DNA from 2 places in the Chryseomicrobium aureum genome. Region 1 is predicted to be linked to the other one. Evidence: a T-box and tRNA genes for the amino acid it is inferred to sense, from the RefSeq annotation. Region 1 holds a T-box; the other holds one or more tRNA genes.
The links. A T-box is a leader RNA that pairs with one kind of tRNA and senses whether it is charged. The one in region 1 lies ahead of trpS (tryptophan--tRNA ligase), so its partner is inferred to be a tRNA-Trp.
Positions count from the first base shown of each region.

Region 1 (7,679 bases):
ATGATGCCGAACTTATCGTCCATTCTAATTGTTGAAATGACGTTAAACTTTGCTGGAAATGTTGGTCTTGAGACAGGATTATCGTATCTAGGATTTGGGTTGCCACCATCAACACCATCTCTTGGGACGCTCGTTGCGTATGCTAATGATCCATTTATTTTAGAAAATGCATGGTGGAACTGGTTGCCAGCTTCATTATTAATTTTATTACTAATGTTGGCAATTAACTATGTTGGACAGGCAATACGCCGTTCGGCAGATGCGCGTCAGCGCTTAGGGTGATATTAAACGTACATCGTTTGATATAAAAAGAGAGTATAAAAAGGAGGAAAACGAATGAATAAGAAGCTTTTAGCTATACTTGCGTTGCTAGTTGCATTCATGTTGTTCTTAGCAGCATGTAACAACGAAGAAGAAGCAACTCCAAGCGAAGAGCCAGGTACTTCTGAAGAAGGTACTGAAGAAGGCACTGAAGAGGGCGCAGAATCTACTGAAGATTTATTCCCAACTGTACTTGAAAACGAAGGTGACGCAATTGAAGGTGGAACTTTAAAGGTTGCATTAGTAAATGATTCACCATTCCAAGGAATCTTCTCTTATACATTATATGAAGATGCATATGATGCAGATATTCTTTCTTGGTCAAGTAACTCACTTTTCAAAACTGATGGTGACTTCTTATTGACAAACGATGGAATTGCTTCTATCGAAGTTGATGGAGACAACAACAAAGCAACAATCACAATCAATCAAGATACATTATGGTCTGATGGCGAGCCGTTAAAAGCTGAAGACATCGTGCAACCATACTTGATCATCGGTCACCCAGATTATGCTGGTGTACGTTACGATGCTGATTTCCAAAACATCGTAGGTGCTGTTGAGTACAATGCTGGTGAAGCTGATACAATCTCTGGTATTACAATCGTTGACGAGAAAACTGTAGAAATTCAATTCAACAAAGTATCTCCAGCTATCTACTCAGGTGGAGATGGTCTTTGGACATACGCAGAGCCAAGCCACATCGTTGGTGATATTCCTGTAGCAGAGCTTTTAGAGTCTGAAGCAGTTCGCGTAAACCCAGTTACACTTGGTGCATTCAAATTTGATCGCATCGTACCTGGTGAGTCTGTATCATTCGTCCGTAACGAAAATTACTGGGCTGGCGAAGCGAAGTTAGATGGCGTTGTCATCCAAACTGTACCATCAGCATCTGCTGCAAAAGCAATGGAGACTGGTGAGTATGACTTAGCTATGTCATTCCCAACAAGTGCTTATGAAAATGTAAAAGACCTTGAAAACATTACTCTTCTTGGTCGTGAAGAACTTTACTACTCGTACCTTGGTTTCAAGCTTGGGAAATTCAACTACGATACAAACTTAGTTGAAACTGATATTGAAGGTTCAAAAATGGGTGACATAGAGCTTCGTAAAGCTATGGGTTACGCATTAGATATCGAACAAGTATCTGAAGTATTCTACTTCGGTCTTCGTGAGCGTGCGAATTCTCTAATTCCACCAGTATTTGCTTCATTCCACGATCCATCACTTGAAGGATACGTGTATGACCCAGAAATGGCGAACCAAATTCTTGATGACGCTGGTTACGAAGACGTAGACGGCGACGGACTACGTGAAGATCCAAACGGTGAAAAACTTGAAATCATGTTAGCAGCTATGTCTGGTGACGAGACTCAAGAACAAGTAATCAACTACTACCTACAAAACTGGCAAGAAGTTGGTCTTGATGTGCAACTTGCAACTGGTCGTCTAATCGAGTTCAACACATTCTACGACAAAGTACAAGCTGACGATCCAGAAATCGATATCTTCATGGGTGCATGGGGTACTGGTACAAACCCATCTCCATCAGGATTATATTCTGAAACTGCAGTTTACAACTTCAGCCGTTATACGTCTGAAGAGCTAGAAGGCTTACTACAAGCTATCGACTCTGTAGAAGCTCTTGATGCTGATTTCCGTGCAAGTAAATTCCGTGAGTGGCAAGAATACATGCATGAAGTTTCTGCTGTAATCCCAATGCAGTTCCGATATGAGTTACTTCCAATTAACGATCGCGTTAAAAACTATGACTTCAGCTATGAAACAGATTTCGATTTAATCGACATCGAACTTACTGCTGATGCTCCAGTGAAATAATTCACGCCAAGACCCTTTACAGATTCTTCTGTAAAGGGTCTTTTTTTCATATAGTGAAAGGAAAGGGGAATACTATGTGGTTTTTTCTGTTTTGTAGTTGTTATTTCATAGCGGTATTTCTTCTTGCACAGCTTCTTCTAATGACAAATTACATAACGATAGGATTAAAAAAACAGCTTGTTCTCGAAATGATTTTTTTATCACTTGAGTTCAAGCTGCTTATCGGTTGTCTTCTATTTATACTTATACTCTCATTCGCCCTAAGCCCATCGCATTCTCCATCTCCCGAAGAGTAGCGATAGCAATACGATTAGCCTTTTCAGCACCTTTATCTAAAATTTCATCAAGTTCAGTTGACTCAATAAGTGCGTGGTAGCGCTCTTGAATCGGTGCAAGATGATCTATGACTACTTTCGCAACACCTGCTTTAAATTCTCCGTACTGGCTGTCTTGATACTTTTCTACGACCTGGTCAATTGATGTACCAGAGAGAGATGCCTCAATTGCTAGTAAGTTTGACACTCCTGGTTTGTTTTCTACGTCATAATATACTTTGCCTTCAGAATCTGTTACAGCACTCTTAATCTTTTTCTCAATTTGCTTAGGTGTATCCAGTAACCGCATAGTAGCTTTCTGATTTTCATCCGATTTACTCATCTTCCGAGTGGGTTCTTGTAGTGATTTAATTCGTGCACCATGTTTAGGTAACTGAATTTCAGGTAATTTTAGCACTTTTTTATACCGTTTATTGAATCTCTCTGCAAGATCCCGTGTCAACTCGATGTGTTGTTTTTGGTCATCACCAACGGGAACTATATCTGTCTTATACAATAAGATATCTGCTGCCATCAGTGGTGGGTATGTTAACAAAGATGCAGAGACAGCTTCTTTACCTGCTGACTTGTCTTTAAATTGTGTCATGCGTTCAAGTTCACCGATGCTTGAGATGCATTGCATGATCCAACCAGCTTGCGCGTGCGCTGGTACCTCTGATTGAATAAATAAAGTCACTTTGTCTGGGTCAAGTCCAACAGCCAAATAAAGGGCAGCTAGTGAGCGTATATTGTCTCTTAATTCTTTAGGATCTTGTTGTACGGTTATGGCATGTTGGTCAACGACGCAAAAGATACAGTCATATTCATTTTGCAAGTCAATAAACTGTCGGAATGCGCCGATGTAATTCCCTAATGTTACAGTTCCGGTTGGTTGTACTCCTGAAAAAATTCGTTTCATACTGATTCGCTCCTTTTTTTCCATAAATAAAAGCACCATTCTCCCTAAATAGGGACGAATGATGCTTAAATCCGCGGTACCACCCAAATTACCATAGAGATTCTATGGTCGCTTTGTCACTGCTAACGGGGTGAACCGGATTATACATCAGCTCTGAAGCCCATTCGTTTAGTCTAAACAGCTGCTCACACCACCCACAGCCTCTCTGAAGTTTAGGATCTAAAGTACTCTTCTTCATCATCGCATAGTTATTTGACAAAAGTATAGCTTACTTCGAACAGTCATGCAATGTCTATATTCAGTCTTTTCACATAGTGAAACAATTGGTACACTCAACGTAGAAAGGAAGATGTATACATGAGATCGTATCGAATGATAGCTCTTGCCACCAGTGTTCTATTAACAACTAGTCTTTTAGCACCGTCATCCGCGTTTGCTGAGGATGAAAGAGAACCTTTCACGGGAAAACAATTTACATATTCAACGATTGATGAAGAAGTTTTAGAAGCTTCTGCCTTATTTCGATTTTCATCAGGTTTAACTTTTGACTATCCTGACGCTGTCCGAGGAATTTATGTCACAGGACACTCAGCAGGTGGAGACCGCTTTTCACGTCTTGTTGACCTACTCGATTCAACTGACCTAAATGCGATGGTAATTGATGTCAAAGATGATTTTGGCAATTTAACGTACATACCAGAAGAAGATAGCCCGCTCGCTGCCTACGACATTGGTAAACCGTTTGTAAAGGATATGAGAGGCGTTCTTGAAATTATGGAAGAGAAGCAAATCTATCCGATTGCACGAGTAGTAGTATTCAAAGATACGGAACTTGCAGAACGTAAACCGGAATGGTCATTCCAAGAAGGATCTTCTGTCTGGAAGAATCGCCGTGGGGAAGCGTTTGTAAACCCATTCTTACAAGAAGTATGGGATTATAATGTGGAAATAGCGATTGAAGCTGCTGAGATGGGGTATAAAGAAATTCAATTTGATTATGTTCGTTTTCCAGAGGGGTTTGAGAATCGTTGGGAAAGTTTGAACTATTCTCAAGGAGATTATGCTACATCTGGTTTAGATGACGTTCAGAGCAGGGTACAAGCAGTAACCGACTTTGTTGCATATGCACGGGAGAAACTGAAGCCTTATGATGTAGAAGTTTCAGTAGATATATTTGGTTATTCTGCAACATTACCGGAAGCACCTGGAATCGGTCAAAATTTCTCTAAAATCTCCGATAACGTGGATGTTATTTCATCTATGATTTATCCAAGCCACTGGACATCGTATTTTGGTATTGCGAAACCAGATTTAGAGCCTTACCGTTTAGTGCAAGAGTATGCGAAAGTTGAAAATGCAAAACTTGCGGAATTAGAAAATCCTCCGACTTCAAGGCCGTGGATCCAAGATTTCACCGCTTCGTATTTAGGTGCAGGGAATTATAAAGTGTATGGCAAACAGGAAGTGGAAGATCAAATTCGTGCATTGAACGAGGCAGGAATTGATGAATTTCTATTATGGAACGCAGGTAACTCGTATACACCTAATGTAGATTACACTCCATAGTAATGCGAAAAGAGTAAACAAATGCCAGTAGTGCTCTAGACTATCTAGAGTAACTGCTGGTTTTTCAAATTTATCAATCAATTATTTTATATTTTATGCAACCTTTTGTGTTAGTTATGCGTACTACTATATATAGAACAGCAATTTTCAATGGGCCAGCTCTAAATGAGAATGATTTTTTCTATTTAGTAAGACGAATTATGTTTATAATTAGCTTATGCTGGGTAAACTAGTACTACACCTTGTAACTATGTATAGTCACAATTAGTACATAAAATTATTTTAAATTTAGGGTTTAAAATCAAAGAAAATTGATGTATACTAAAACTACAAGTTGTTATTTAGAGTTATTCTAATTTAAAGAATGTAACACACTTATAAATTTCTGAAAGGGCGTGTAATCAGATGATGGTGACCCTCTACACTTCTCCAAGCTGTACGTCTTGCCGCAAAGCAAAGGCATGGTTGGAGGAACATGAAATTCCGTATACAGAGCGCAATATTTTCTCCGAACCTTTAACGATAGCTGAGATTAAGGAGATTCTTCGAATGACTGAGGATGGAACAGACGAAATTATTTCGACACGTTCGAAAATCTTCCAAAAATTAAATGTTGATTTGGACAGTTTACCACTTCAACGCCTTTATGAGTTGATCAAAGATCATCCTGGACTTTTACGTCGTCCAATTATTATCGATGAGAAACGCTTACAGGTTGGCTATAATGAAGATGAAATCAGACGATTTTTACCACGCAAAGTGCGTGCTTATCAGTTGCTAGAAGCACAGCGCATGGTAAACTAATCAAAGATGGAAGGAGTTGATTGCTAGTCGATCAACTCCTTCTTTGTACCTTTTTCATCAAGCGGAACACTTTCAATTCAAAGCTATTCGTCATACAATAGAAATAAGCAGGACGCGGTTGAACCAGAGAGGAGATGTGTAGAATGAATTACGAACGTATTAATGACACTACTTTGAAAATTTACATTTCATACATCGACATTGAAGAACGTGGATTCAACCCAGATGAGATTTGGTTTAGCAGAGAGAAAAGTGAACAACTTTTCTGGGAAATGATGGATGAAGTTGAAGAAATCAATCCTTTTGATTTTGAAGGTCCATTATGGATTCAAGTACATGCTGTAGATAAAGGTATTGAAGTCGTCGTTACAAAACCAGATATTGCACAAGACGGTAAACCGGCAGATTATCCAGCACCCCTTGCAAAATTGATGGGTGAGTCAGAAAACCTATTTGATCAGGATTTACTTTCTGATGAAGAGCTTTATGATAAGGGACAATCCGTACTCTATCGATTCGCAGAATTTGATGATCTACTCCCACTAACAAGACGCTTACAAGATGAACTATTGTCTTCAAAGTTATTTTTCTATGAAGGGTACTACTATTTGGCATTAACTTTCAATGAAGATGATGTGGATGAATACAAATTAAATCTTGAAAGCATTGTAGTCGAATATGCTTCAGTTGCATCTGTAACAATTCATGTTCTAGAAGAATATGCTAAAACGATTTTAGAAGAAGACGTATTCAAGCAACTATCCAAACACTTTTAACCTCCTTTTTAGGAGGTTTTTTCTTTTGGATGTGCTATAGTGTGAGCAGTACATGAAAGGAGAGGATTTATGTTTACTGCAATCACTTCAGAAGGCTCAATTATATGCCTTTATGAAATGTCGCAACAAGCTATTCATCAGCTACCAAGGAGAGAGTATTATTGCCCCGAGTGTGAGCAGCGCCTAACATTAAAAAGAGGATCGGTAAAAGTCGCACACTTTGCACATGATGTATCATGCACGAACAGTGCTGCTTCACAACGTGAAACTCAAAATCACCTCACAGGTAAGTCCCTTATTTATTCTGCATTACGCACCCATTTTCATGACGTCCACCTTGAATTCTACATCCCTACAATTGTTCAACGAGCAGATGTCTGTCTACAATCTCCAATCCCCATGATCTTTGAATTCCAGTGTAGTAAAATCTCAGCTGAACAATTACAATTGCGCACAGCAGGGTATCTTTCGCTTGGCTATCAGTGCCGATGGATTTTACACGCAGATTTTCTTCCCAAAAACCTCACAGATTTATCCTACGTTAAACTCTCAAAATTTCTTCAAGCCGGCATTTTTACACACATGAATGGAAGTAAATCGATAACGTTTCTTTGTGTAAAAACCGCCACACTTCATCAACTAATTTTGTATGAATTCTATACAGGAGACTATGCTGTTTGTGAACGGATAGAACTCCAAGGGAATTCCCCGCTTTCTTATATTAGTCAACCAAAGGTGATACAACCAAAACCTCAAAAAGTACTCTATTTGTTAAAAAAGAATTATGAAAAGATGAGAAGGGAGGCATTCTTATTTTCGTTTTCAAAAGATAAACGTTTTCATTTCTTGATCACCAAATGGAGAAAAACAGAAGCAACTTTCCCTACTTATATTGGTCTCCCATGTATGCTTCCTCATTCACTTGGACCAGATATCTACTGGCAGTTTGCGTATGTCAATTTCTTAGTGACATGTAGAGAGGGAACAGCTGATGATTTTTTATTTAGTTTATCTGATCACACGTTGCACACGACAAGGAATCTTCAATTAATAGAAACCTATTCATCCTTTCTAAAAGCAAATCATTTGCCACACCGGCCATTTTCTAAATCATCCAGTAAAACCTGCTATATTTCGCAA
Region 1 is NZ_CP171117.1:905,438-913,116, forward strand. Features, by position in the region: gene ACF3OH_RS04875 (ABC transporter permease) at 1-282, shown strand, start outside; gene ACF3OH_RS04880 (oligopeptide ABC transporter substrate-binding protein) at 337-2,160, shown strand; gene trpS (tryptophan--tRNA ligase) at 2,404-3,393, opposite strand; T-box leader at 3,441-3,643, opposite strand; gene ACF3OH_RS04890 (putative glycoside hydrolase) at 3,751-4,959, shown strand; gene spxA (transcriptional regulator SpxA) at 5,368-5,763, shown strand; gene mecA (adaptor protein MecA) at 5,907-6,539, shown strand; gene ACF3OH_RS04905 (competence protein CoiA) at 6,609-7,679, shown strand, end outside.

Region 2 (7,679 bases), 110 kb from region 1:
GCAGACCCAGGGAACTGAAACATCTAAGTACCTGGAGGAAGAGAAAGAAAAATCGATTCCCTGAGTAGCGGCGAGCGAAACGGGAAGAGCCCAAACCAAGAGGCTTGCCTCTTGGGGTTGTAGGACACTCTATACGGAGTTACAAAGGCAAGGGGTAGACGAAGCGGTCTGGAAAGGCCCACGACACGAGGTAAGAGTCCTGTAGTCCAAACCCATTGCCCTCCAGAGTGGATCCTGAGTACGGCGGAACACGTGAAATTCCGTCGGAATCCGGGAGGACCATCTCCCAAGGCTAAATACTCCCTAGTGACCGATAGTGAACCAGTACCGTGAGGGAAAGGTGAAAAGCACCCCGGAAGGGGAGTGAAAGAGATCCTGAAACCGTGTGCCTACAAGTAGTTAGAGCCCGTTAATGGGTGATAGCGTGCCTTTTGTAGAATGAACCGGCGAGTTACGATTCCATGCAAGGTTAAGTCGAGGAGACGGAGCCGCAGCGAAAGCGAGTCTGAACAGGGCGAATGAGTATGGGGTCGTAGACCCGAAACCAGGTGATCTACCCATGTCCAGGATGAAGGTGAGGTAACACTCACTGGAGGTCCGAACCCACGCACGTTGAAAAGTGCGGGGATGAGGTGTGGGTAGCGGAGAAATTCCAATCGAACCTGGAGATAGCTGGTTCTCTCCGAAATAGCTTTAGGGCTAGCCTCAGATGAAGAATCTCGGAGGTAGAGCACTGTTTGGACTAGGGGCCCATCCCGGGTTACCGAATTCAGACAAACTCCGAATGCCGATGATTTGTATCTGGGAGTCAGACTGCGAGTGATAAGATCCGTAGTCAAGAGGGAAACAGCCCAGACCACCAGCTAAGGTCCCCAAGTAACCGTTAAGTGGAAAAGGATGTGGCGTTGCTTAGACAACCAGGATGTTGGCTTAGAAGCAGCCATCATTTAAAGAGTGCGTAATAGCTCACTGGTCGAGTGACGCTGCGCCGAAAATGTATCGGGGCTAAACGGTTCACCGAAGCTGTGGATGCATACCTAGGGTATGCGTGGTAGGAGAGCGTTCTAAGGGCGTCGAAGTCTGACCGGAAGGACAGGTGGAGCGCTTAGAAGTGAGAATGCCGGTATGAGTAGCGAAAGATGGGTGAGAATCCCATCCACCGTATGACCAAGGTTTCCTGAGGAAGGCTCGTCCGCTCAGGGTCAGTCGGGACCTAAGTCGAGGCCGATAGGCGTAGACGATGGACAACAGGTTGATATTCCTGTACCACCTCCCCGCCATTTGAGTGATGGGGGGACGCAGTAGGATAGGGAAGCGTGCCGTTGGATGTGCACGTTCAAGCAGTGAGGTGTGATGTGAGGCAAATCCCGCATCTATAACACCAGGCTGTGATGAGGAGGACATAGTCCGAAGTTTCTGATTTCACGCTGCCAAGAAAAGCCTCTAGCGAGGCGGGAGGTGCCCGTACCGCAAACCGACACAGGTGGTCGAGGAGAGAATCCTAAGGTGAGCGAGTGAACTCTCGTTAAGGAACTCGGCAAAATGACCCCGTAACTTCGGGAGAAGGGGTGCTCTGACAGGGTGAAAGCCCGAGAGAGCCGCAGTGAATAGGCCCAGGCGACTGTTTAGCAAAAACACAGGTCTCTGCAAAACCGTAAGGTGACGTATAGGGGCTGACGCCTGCCCGGTGCTGGAAGGTTAAGAGGAGTGCTTAGCGCAAGCGAAGGTGCGAATTGAAGCCCCAGTAAACGGCGGCCGTAACTATAACGGTCCTAAGGTAGCGAAATTCCTTGTCGGGTAAGTTCCGACCCGCACGAAAGGCGTAACGATCTGGGCACTGTCTCAACGAGAGACTCGGTGAAATTATAGTACCTGTGAAGATGCAGGTTACCCGCGACAGGACGGAAAGACCCCGTGGAGCTTTACTGTAGCCTGATATTGAACTTTGGTGCAACTTGTACAGGATAGGTAGGAGCCTAAGAGCCCGGAGCGCCAGCTTCGGAGGAGGCGTCGGTGGGATACTACCCTGGTTGTATTGAAGTTCTAACCCATGCCCGTGACCCGGGCAGGAGACAGTGTCAGGCGGACAGTTTGACTGGGGCGGTCGCCTCCTAAAGTGTAACGGAGGCGCCCAAAGGTTCCCTCAGAATGGTTGGAAATCATTCGAAGAGTGTAAAGGCAGAAGGGAGCTTGACTGCGAGACCTACAAGTCGAGCAGGGTCGAAAGACGGGCTTAGTGATCCGGTGGTTCCGCATGGAAGGGCCATCGCTCAACGGATAAAAGCTACCCCGGGGATAACAGGCTTATCTCCCCCAAGAGTCCACATCGACGGGGAGGTTTGGCACCTCGATGTCGGCTCATCGCATCCTGGGGCTGTAGTCGGTCCCAAGGGTTGGGCTGTTCGCCCATTAAAGCGGTACGCGAGCTGGGTTCAGAACGTCGTGAGACAGTTCGGTCCCTATCCGTCGTGGGCGTAGGAAATTTGAGAGGAGCTGTCCTTAGTACGAGAGGACCGGGATGGACACACCGCTGGTGTACCAGTTGTCTTGCCAAAGGCATCGCTGGGTAGCTATGTGTGGACGGGATAAGTGCTGAAAGCATCTAAGCATGAAGCCCCCCTCAAGATGAGATTTCCCATTACGCAAGTAAGTAAGATCCCTCAAAGACGATGAGGTAGATAGGTTCGGGGTGGAAGCACGGCGACGTGTGGAGCTGACGAATACTAATCGATCGAGGACTTAACCAAAAAACGAGATGTGAAGTGACCTGCGCAAGAAACTCCGAGTAGATCGGACGTGCACGAGAAGACGGTCTTCGTCTTATCGGGTGCGGCCGGTCTGGGAGCGTGTTTCTAGGTCACGGAACTCGACAACATTTAGATGTGGATTCGATTCCACAACTGAACACAATCAATTGTCATTCTATCCAGTTTTGAAAGAACAAATTTTATTGAGAAAACACTTGTAATACTGAGTGGGTTTGATATAATAAGTCTTGTCTTTCAAATAAGTCTAGTGATGATGGCGAAGAGGTCACACCCGTTCCCATACCGAACACGGAAGTTAAGCTCTTCAGCGCCGATGGTAGTTGGGGGTCTCCCCCTGTGAGAGTAGGACGTCGCTAGGCATTATTTATTCCGAAGTAGCTCAGTGGTAGAGCAACCGGCTGTTAACCGGTTGGTCGTAGGTTCGAGTCCTACCTTCGGAGCCATTCTATGGAGAGCTGTCCGAGTGGCCGAAGGAGCACGATTGGAAATCGTGTATACGTTAATCGCGTATCAAGGGTTCAAATCCCTTGCTCTCCGCCATAGAGCTCTTACAAACAATGGCCCCTTGGTCAAGCGGTTAAGACACCGCCCTTTCACGGCGGTAACACGGGTTCGAATCCCGTAGGGGTCACCATTCATACGGAGGATTAGCTCAGCTGGGAGAGCACCTGCCTTACAAGCAGGGGGTCGGCGGTTCGATCCCGTCATCCTCCACCATTTATTTTTTATTAGTATTGTCGCGGGGTGGAGCAGCTCGGTAGCTCGTCGGGCTCATAACCCGAAGGTCGCAGGTTCAAATCCTGCCCCCGCAACCAAGGTCCCGTGGTGTAGCGGTTAACATGCCTGCCTGTCACGCAGGAGATCGCGGGTTCGATTCCCGTCGGGACCGCCATTTTTTAATAAGTAGATTTTACATAAGCCATATCGCTTACATAAAATCTTGTTGGCTCAGTAGCTCAGTTGGTAGAGCAAAGGACTGAAAATCCTTGTGTCGGCGGTTCGATTCCGTCCTGAGCCACCATTTTTAGGCCGGTGTAGCTCAACTGGTAGAGCAACTGACTTGTAATCAGTAGGTTGAGGGTTCAAGTCCTTTCGCCGGCACCATAGTTTGTGGAGGGGTAGCGAAGTGGCTAAACGCGGCGGACTGTAAATCCGCTCCTTAGGGTTCGGCGGTTCGAATCCGTCCCCCTCCACCATTTTTTTATTTAGGGGCATAGTTTAAAGGTAGAACTACGGTCTCCAAAACCGTCAGTGTGGGTTCGATTCCTACTGCCCCTGCCAATTCTTACATTGATAAATCGTGGCGGTCGTGGCGAAGTGGTTAACGCACCGGATTGTGATTCCGGCACTCGGGGGTTCAATTCCCCTCGGTCGCCCCATTATTTGTCTTTTTTTATTTGTCTTGATATAGTTTTTATAATCGTGGCGGTCGTGGCGAAGTGGTTAACGCACCGGATTGTGATTCCGGCATTCGGGGGTTCAATTCCCCTCGGTCGCCCTTTTGATGGGGTATAGCCAAGCGGTAAGGCAACGGATTTTGATTCCGTCATGCCTAGGTTCGAATCCTAGTACCCCAGCCATTTTGCGGAAGTAGTTCAGTGGTAGAACACCACCTTGCCAAGGTGGGGGTCGCGAGTTCGAACCTCGTCTTCCGCTCCAAAAAATTGGCGGCATAGCCAAGTGGTAAGGCACAGGTCTGCAACACCTTTATCACCGGTTCAAATCCGGTTGCCGCCTCCATATAGCGCCGGTGTGGCGGAATTGGCAGACGCGCTGGACTCAAAATCCAGTTCCTTCACGGGAGTGTCGGTTCGACCCCGACCGCCGGTATATTATGTAGTACGACTCTACCTCTGCCAGGTAGAGTTTTTTTATTTGGTTTTTGGGTAGTTAAGTTTGAAAGAGGTGTTGTAGAAATGGAACGACAAAAGTTATGGACGCGAAACTTTATTCTTATTTCGAGTGTCAATTTTCTACTGACACTCGTTTTTTTCTTATTAGTTGTGATCATTGGTCTTTATGCTGTTGATTCGTTTAAAGCCACAACGAGCCAAGCTGGTTTGGTTACTGGAATTTTTATTGTAGGAACCTTGATCGGTCGATTGCTCATCGGTGGAAAGATTGATGAGATTGGACGAAAAAAGACATTACTTATTGGGTTTATTTTGTTTAATGCAGTCACTTTGTTGTACTTTGTGCAGGTAGACATAACGATTTTATTACTTACGCGCCTGTTGCATGGTATTTCACTTGGAATTGCAAGTACAGCTGCAGCAACGATGGTAGCTTCTATTATTCCAATGGCAAGACGTGGAGAAGGGATCGGCTATTTTAGTATGAGTTCAACCCTAGCTACAGCAATTGGTCCGTTTGTTGGATTAATGCTGACACGCGTAACTACTTTCCCTGTAATTTTTTTGATTTGTTTCATTGTAGGAGTAGTTGGTTTAGTCATTGCTTCATTAGTTCAAGTACCTCCAGTAAAAGCTTTAAAGGATGAAAAGGAAACATCATTCTCAATCCGAAGTCTTATCGAACCAAAGGCAGTTCCTATAGCATTTGTAACACTTGTTATTGCGTTCTGCTTCTCGAGCGTTTTATCATTCATGAATTTCTATGCAATTGATTTAGACTTGATTGAGGCTGCCAGTGTCTTCTTCTTGGTGTATGCTCTATCCGTTCTTATTTCAAGGCCATTTACAGGGCGTTTAATGGATCGAAAGGGAGCAAACTATGTAATGTATCCTGCGTTTGTTTTATTAGCGTTAGGTCTTTATCTATTAAGTACAGCTACAAGCTCCCTTACGTTCTTGATAGCTGCAAGCTTGATTGGTTTCGGATTTGGAAACATGCAATCTTGTACACAAGCAATCGCAGTTAAGCTGACGCCGATGCATCGTATGGGCATGGCTACATCTACATTCTTTATTTTCTTGGATGCTGGGCTTGGTTTTGGGCCATATTTATTAGGAATCATGTTAGGGTTTTTAACGTATGCCGAGATGTACTTTGTGTTAAGCATTGTTGCACTCAGTGCTGTTTTGCTTTACTTCTTTGTGTATGGGAAAAAGGACAAAGAGTATCAGCAAATTTACTAGCTATTGCAGATACCATTAGAATTTGCTATAGTGAGGTTCATATAGAAGAGTCTTTGAAGTGGTCAAGTACGTAATGTAAACGTTCAGAAAGTGCAGTGAGTGATGAGAGCTGCGCCGTCCATGCATGCGGAAACCTCCCATGGAGATGCTGTGCAAACACAGCCGGTTCGTTCCCGATAAAGACGCTTGAGATCGTCCTTGTGACGAATGAAGGTGGTACCGTGTCTATCCAGCAGGAAGGCGCCCTTTTGGGTGTTTTTCTGCTTTTTATTTTGTCAAAATTAAAGGAGGCAATACAATGTCAGTACAACAAAATGATTTTTCAAAGTGGTACATCGATACGATTCAAAAAGCAGATTTAATGGATTATACACCTGTTCGCGGATGTATCGCATTCAAACCAGATGGTTATGAGCTTTGGGAGAGAATACAAGCGGAGATGGACCGTCGTTTTAAAGAGACAGGTCACCGCAATGCGTATTTCCCGATGTTGATTCCTGAGTCTTTCTTCCAAAAAGAAAAAGACCATATCGAAGGTTTCTCACCTGAATTACCATGGGTGACAGAAGCTGCAGGCGAACAGTTAGAAGAACGTCTCGCATTGCGTCCGACGTCTGAGACGATGATTGGTCATCTTTATTCAGATTGGATCAAAAGCTATAGAGACCTCCCTGTACTGATCAATCAATGGGCAAATGTTTTCCGCTGGGAGAAAAAGACGTTACCTTTCATTCGTACATCTGAATTTTTATGGCAAGAAGGACACACTGCTCATGTTGATGAAGAGGATGCACGTAAAGAGACGATGCAAATGCTTCAAGTTTACAAAGAAGTAGTAGAAGACTTACTAGCGATTCCAGTATACGACGGTCAAAAAACACCTTCTGAGCGCTTTGCGGGTGCAGTAGATACGTTCTCAATCGAGGCGATGATGAAAGACGGAAAGGCTGTTCAAGCTGGAACATCTCACTATCTCGGGACAAAATTTGCGGAAGCATTTGATATTAAATATTTGAATAAAGAAAATAAGCACGTGCATGTTCACACTACATCTTGGGGAACATCGACTCGCTTGATTGGTGCCATGATCATGGTGCACGGAGATGAACAAGGCCTTGTATTGCCACCAAAAATGGCGCCAACACAAGTCGTATTGATTCCAGTAGGACCTTGGAAAAAGAAGCCTGAAATCGTGGAGAACTTGGATAAAATCTTTGCTGAACTAAAAGCAAAAGGCATTCGTGTGAAATTAGATGATTCGGACCAATCTCCTGGATACAAATTCAACGAGTGGGAATTGAAAGGTGTTCCTGTACGCGTAGAATTAGGTCCTCGTGATTTAGAGAATGGCCAAGCGCTGATGAAAGCACGTGATGCAGAAGAGAAGACAGCAGTCGCTCTTGACGATCTAGTCGCATCGATTGAAAACGAATTAACAGTGATGCAGACTCGACTTTATGACAAAGCGGTTGTTTTCCGTGAAGAGAATAGTCATACGCATGTGGACACATTAGATGAGTTAAAAGCACATATCGAAACTTCACAAACAGAAGGAAAGATTCCTGGATGGATTCTTGGTGGCTGGTGTGGAGAAGACGCATGTGAAGAGAACGTCAAAGAAGAGACGAAATTCACGACGCGTAACATTCCTTTCAATCCACCGACTGAGAAGAAAACATGTATAAACTGTGGTAACGAAGCGAAACATAGCGTGTGGTTTGGTCGCGCGTATTAATAGCAAAACGCCTGCTTGTCACTAGGACGAGCAGGCGTTTTCTGATCCGGTTAAGATTTTGCTTACGCATCTAATTTT
Region 2 is NZ_CP171117.1:795,313-802,991, forward strand. Features, by position in the region: rRNA gene ACF3OH_RS04285 (23S ribosomal RNA) at 1-2,747, shown strand, start outside; rRNA gene rrf (5S ribosomal RNA) at 3,012-3,127, shown strand; tRNA gene ACF3OH_RS04295 (tRNA-Asn) at 3,137-3,211, shown strand; tRNA gene ACF3OH_RS04300 (tRNA-Ser) at 3,218-3,308, shown strand; tRNA gene ACF3OH_RS04305 (tRNA-Glu) at 3,328-3,402, shown strand; tRNA gene ACF3OH_RS04310 (tRNA-Val) at 3,410-3,485, shown strand; tRNA gene ACF3OH_RS04315 (tRNA-Met) at 3,507-3,583, shown strand; tRNA gene ACF3OH_RS04320 (tRNA-Asp) at 3,585-3,660, shown strand; tRNA gene ACF3OH_RS04325 (tRNA-Phe) at 3,714-3,789, shown strand; tRNA gene ACF3OH_RS04330 (tRNA-Thr) at 3,797-3,872, shown strand; tRNA gene ACF3OH_RS04335 (tRNA-Tyr) at 3,881-3,964, shown strand; tRNA gene ACF3OH_RS04340 (tRNA-Trp) at 3,976-4,049, shown strand; tRNA gene ACF3OH_RS04345 (tRNA-His) at 4,072-4,147, shown strand; tRNA gene ACF3OH_RS04350 (tRNA-His) at 4,194-4,266, shown strand; tRNA gene ACF3OH_RS04355 (tRNA-Gln) at 4,274-4,348, shown strand; tRNA gene ACF3OH_RS04360 (tRNA-Gly) at 4,353-4,427, shown strand; tRNA gene ACF3OH_RS04365 (tRNA-Cys) at 4,435-4,508, shown strand; tRNA gene ACF3OH_RS04370 (tRNA-Leu) at 4,515-4,598, shown strand; gene ACF3OH_RS04375 (MFS transporter) at 4,685-5,866, shown strand; gene proS (proline--tRNA ligase) at 6,165-7,601, shown strand.
Region 2: it has a tRNA-Trp gene. The T-box ahead of trpS (tryptophan--tRNA ligase) is inferred to sense a tRNA for this amino acid. The anticodon was not compared.